One region of the Bradyrhizobium sp. LB11.1 genome, then DNA from elsewhere that is predicted to be linked to it. Evidence: riboswitches for the same ligand, from Rfam matches in the RefSeq annotation. Region 1 holds a riboswitch; the other holds the start of a gene.
What was found. A riboswitch is a leader RNA that binds a small molecule or an ion and turns the genes downstream of it on or off. The one in region 1 is predicted to bind cobalamin.
Positions count from the first base shown of each region.

Region 2: linked by a shared signal. The riboswitch ahead of ABIA96_RS16045 (TonB-dependent receptor) and the one ahead of ABIA96_RS28285 (DUF1636 family protein) in region 1 are both predicted to bind cobalamin.

Region 1 covers NZ_JBEPTH010000013.1:85,103-87,302, forward strand. Annotated here, with positions in the region: gene cobW (cobalamin biosynthesis protein CobW) at 1-525, opposite strand, end outside; gene ABIA96_RS28285 (DUF1636 family protein) at 522-896, opposite strand; cobalamin riboswitch at 993-1,211, opposite strand; gene cobO (cob(I)yrinic acid a,c-diamide adenosyltransferase) at 1,252-1,887, shown strand; gene ABIA96_RS28295 (cobyric acid synthase) at 1,911-2,200, shown strand, end outside.
Region 2 covers NZ_JBEPTH010000005.1:372,554-374,753, forward strand. Annotated here, with positions in the region: gene ABIA96_RS16045 (TonB-dependent receptor) at 1-1,158, opposite strand, end outside; cobalamin riboswitch at 1,284-1,488, opposite strand; gene ABIA96_RS16050 (hypothetical protein) at 1,653-1,829, shown strand; gene ABIA96_RS16055 (hypothetical protein) at 2,046-2,200, shown strand, end outside.

The DNA.
Region 1 (2,200 bases):
GATCTGGTCCTCGAACACTTCCGACAACGGCGTTTCGTGATCGAGATTTTCGTCGGCCGCGCGCTGCGCTTCGACCGCATCCGGATCGGGCGCAAAGCGGCCCGCGGCGACGGCCTCCGCATCGGCGAGCGCAATAACACCATCGACGGTGATGCGCGAACGGATCTCCGGCCAGTCAAATGCCTTGAGCAGCGGCTTCGGCAGCGCCAGCCCCGAGGTCTCGATCAGGATGTGATCGGGCCTCACCGGACGCGACAACAACTTCTCCATGGTCGGAATGAAATCGTCGGCGACGGTGCAGCAGATGCAGCCATTGGCAAGCTCGACGATGTTCTCTTCCGGGCAGTTCGCATCCGCGCAGGACTTCAAGATCTCGCCGTCGACGCCCTCGCTGCCGAACTCGTTGACGAGCACGGCGAGCTTCTTGCCGTTGGGATTGGCGAGGAGATGCTGGATCAGCGTCGTCTTGCCGGAGCCGAGAAAACCGGTGACCACCGTGACAGGGACTTTTGCGAGCGAGTTCATTCGGCGGCCTCTGGCAACACAGCAATGGGGGGAATGCGGGCAAGCGATTGCTTACGGAAGATTTCGGGACGGCTGCGCCAGGGCACGAGGCCGTCGGGCGTGGCGGCATAGGCGGCAGCGCCCGCAACCACATCCTGCGCGTTGGCGTCCGAGAGACGGCCGTAGACATAGGACCAGCGGCCGGGCGCACTGAGCGCAACCGAGCAGCCCTGGCTGCATGCAGACAGGCATTCGACGGGAATCACATTGACGCCGTCGGGCACGCCGGCCTCGAGGATCGCGCCATGCAAGCGCTTGCCGGGCGTGACCTCGCCTTCGCCGGGCGTCTCGCCGGCGCGGCAGGTGATGCAGACGTGAAGTGTGACGGTCATCGCCTCTTCCAGAAGTATCAGCGGGAGGCGAAGAGGCCCACGAACCGTTCTTGCGAAGGCCCGTTTCCCCGTCGCGGAACACCCCGTCCGCCGGTCCAAAAATCGTCCGCGCTGGCAGGTCTCCCGGCTTGCGGAGCAGGGTTTCCCCTTCGATCCCCGCCTTCCCGATCCCGTGGGGGACCAGTGGCTTCGGGCATCTCTCCGGTCACGGTCGCGGGGGCGGCTGCATTTTGGACCCAAATCTTGCCGATTCGGACCCTATCGCATTCCCTCTTCGCCTGTCATAGGACAGGAACCAACGCCGGGCCACCATTTGCCCCCGGCCGCCTCTTGTCAAGCCGAAGGACCGGGTACGATGACCCCTGAACCGGATACAAAAACGGTCGAGGAAACCGACGCCAGGCACGCCGCGAAGATGGCGAAAATCAAGGTCGCCCGCGACAAGATCATGGCGACCAAGAGCGGCGAAAAGGGCCTCATCATCGTCCACACCGGCGCCGGCAAGGGCAAGTCGTCCTCCGCCTTCGGCATGATCGTGCGGTGCGTGGCCCATGGCTTCCCCTGCGCCGTCGTGCAGTTCATCAAGGGCGCCTGGGATACCGGCGAGCGACGCCTGCTCACCGGTCATTTCGCCGAGCTCTGCCAGTTCCACGCCATGGGCGAAGGCTTTACCTGGGAGACGCAGGATCGCGCCCGCGACATCGCGGCGGCGCGCGCCGGCTGGGAAAAGGCGAAGGAGCTGATCCTCGATGAGAACCTGCGCATGGTCGTGCTCGACGAGATCAACATCGCGCTGCGCTACGACTATCTGGACATCTCGGAGGTCGTAGACTTCCTGAAGACCTCGAAGCCCCCGATGACACATGTCGTACTCACCGGGCGCAACGCCAAGGACGAGCTGATCGAGATCGCCGATCTCGTCACCGAGATGACGCTGGTGAAGCATCCGTTCCGCTCCGGAATCAAGGCGCAAGCCGGCGTCGAGTTCTGAACGACGCCAAGCTCTGAAAAAACATGGCGCGCGCATTGATGATCCAGGGAGCCGGCTCGGACGTGGGCAAATCGCTCATCGTCGCCGGCCTCGCGCGCGCGTTTACGCGACGTGGACTGCGTGTGCTCCCGTTCAAGCCGCAGAACATGTCGAACAATGCGGCCGTCACCGTCGATGGCGGCGAGATCGGGCGCGCTCAGGCGCTTCAGGCGCTGGCGGCCGGCGTCGAGCCGCACACCGACATGAACCCGGTGCTGCTCAAGCCCGAAACCGATGTCGGCGCGCAGGTGATCGTGCAGGGAAAACGTATCGC
Region 2 (2,200 bases), on a different contig from region 1:
CGAGACGTTGTTGGTGATGTCCCACTGGAAGCCCGAGCGCAGCCACAATTCGCTGGCGCCGCTGTGGTTGTCGAGCACGTTGTAGTTCGTGGTCAGCGTGCGCGCGTCGATGGTGGGCGCCACCGGCGTGCCGCCGCCGAGGTAATAGTTGCTCCAGGTCCCGGATACGATGCCCGATGTCGGCACGATGCCCGGCCCGTTCGCCGGCACGATCGGCGTTCCCCAGTAGAACCGGTCGCTGTCCTGCTTGTACTCGGCCGCGCCCCAGATCTTCAGGCTGTCGTTGACGCGATAGTTGAGCTGGCCGGAGACGTTGCTGAGCTTCGAATAGCTGTCGTCGATAAAGCTCTTGTCGTTGAAATGGCTGATGTCGAAGCGGTAGTCGAGGCCGTCGACCAGCGTAGAGCCGCCCGATCCGTAGCCGGCGCGATAGCCGTTGAAAGAATCGTAGGAGGTGAAGGCCTCGTTGACGATCGGACCCGTATGCGGCGCCTTGGTCACGTAGTTGACGGCGCCGCCGGTCGCACCGAGGCCCGCCACCAGCGAATCCGGTCCCTTGATGATCTCCACCTGCTGCAGGCCTGCCACATCCATGGGGCGGCCGGTCATGGTCGATGGCCCGATCGGGATGCCGTTGTAGAGGGTGGTGAGTTGGTCGCCGCCGAAGCCGCGCATCGAGAAGATCGCAGGCGCGCCCGGTGCATCGCCGCCGGTCACGCCGACCGCAGCCTTCGCGACATCGGTCGTGGTCCGGATGCCCTGGTCCTGCATGGTCTGCTGGCTGATCATTTCGACGGTCGCGGGCGTCTCGCGTACCGAGATACCGAGGCGGGAGGAGACCCCGGCGACGGCAGCGGTGTTGAGCGGCGTTGTGTCGCTCGCGCTCTGGACGATCGGCCCAGCAGCGACCGGTGCGATGGGCTTGCGCCCCGTGGCGCGGCGTACGGTGCGCGGCTTCTGATTGCCGGGGCTGACGGCGGGAGCCGGCTTCGGAGTGGATGGAGAGACAGTCACGGGACCGATCTCCACGGGCGGCCTGCTCGGAGCCGTGCTCTGCGCAACCGCTGCCGACGACAGCGACACCGAAGAGAGCAGGGAGATCAGGAAAACACGCGTAAACCCCGGCGTAACGCCGGCACGGAAATGAAGATGTTGCACAACAACGCTCTGCGGCGACGCAAACAAACCGTCACCGCGGTTGCCTTAGCAATCTGCCTTCGCCCAAGCGGCAGATGTACCGGCTACTGGTCCGACACCGGGGCACCCCGCCCAATGCGTTCGCGCGTGACTCATGGCTGGCAGCAGGTTTCCTGGCTCGCGGGTCGTCGCCTTCGACCACCTTCCCAGAGACCCAAGGGCTCCAGTGGTTTTGCTGGTCGTCGGCTATCCGCTTACAGTTGCGGGGGCAGCCGCGGAATTGCCCACTAAGGTGGACGCACCGCATTCCCTTCAGTAGTCCTTGCGGACACTACCGATCATGAAACTGGCATTTGGAGCGGAGGCCGTCAATATCAGGGCCGCCCGGCGGCGCAACGCGCCTGCGAAGTGTGTCATTCCGGACAAAAAACATTCTACTCCATAACGATGTTCGCCGTGACCTAATGTCCGGGCTTAGGTTAGCTGTCCTTGAGGCGTTTAATGGGGATACGCCAATGACAGAACTTGAGGACAGGCTGGAGCGTTTCGAGACGCTCACCGCCGAATGCGAGCTGATTGCCAAGCTCGCGACCGACAGCAGCAAGCGCGAATTCTACCTGAAGCTCGGCGATCAGTATCGCCAGCTTGCGGTGGACATGCGCCGGGCGATCGCGACCAGGACCGCAGCCTGATGTGGTTTAAGGTTTCCAGATAGAGCGAGGCACGATGCCCGCATCTGCATCCTTGCGGGAATGGGCCCGGTCGCAATCCGTTCTTAATAATTGAGCCGCATCCTCATGGGGAAGCGGGGTGTCGCGACGTCGCGATTCCCGGCGATGGGAATGCCTGGGGCAAGGTTGCCATGCAACGTTGCCCGCGAACGTTGCTCGTTTGATGGTTTACATCCCATGCGTCTGTTGGCGGTGATCTTGTTTGCGTTCATGACCGCAGCCTGTAACCAGGAGCAGGACGTCACCGGCTCGACTCCGATCTGCCCAATGCGGAGCTACAGCTCCTACAATCCCCATGACATGAACCAGTGCGTCAGCGCCTGTAAATCGTG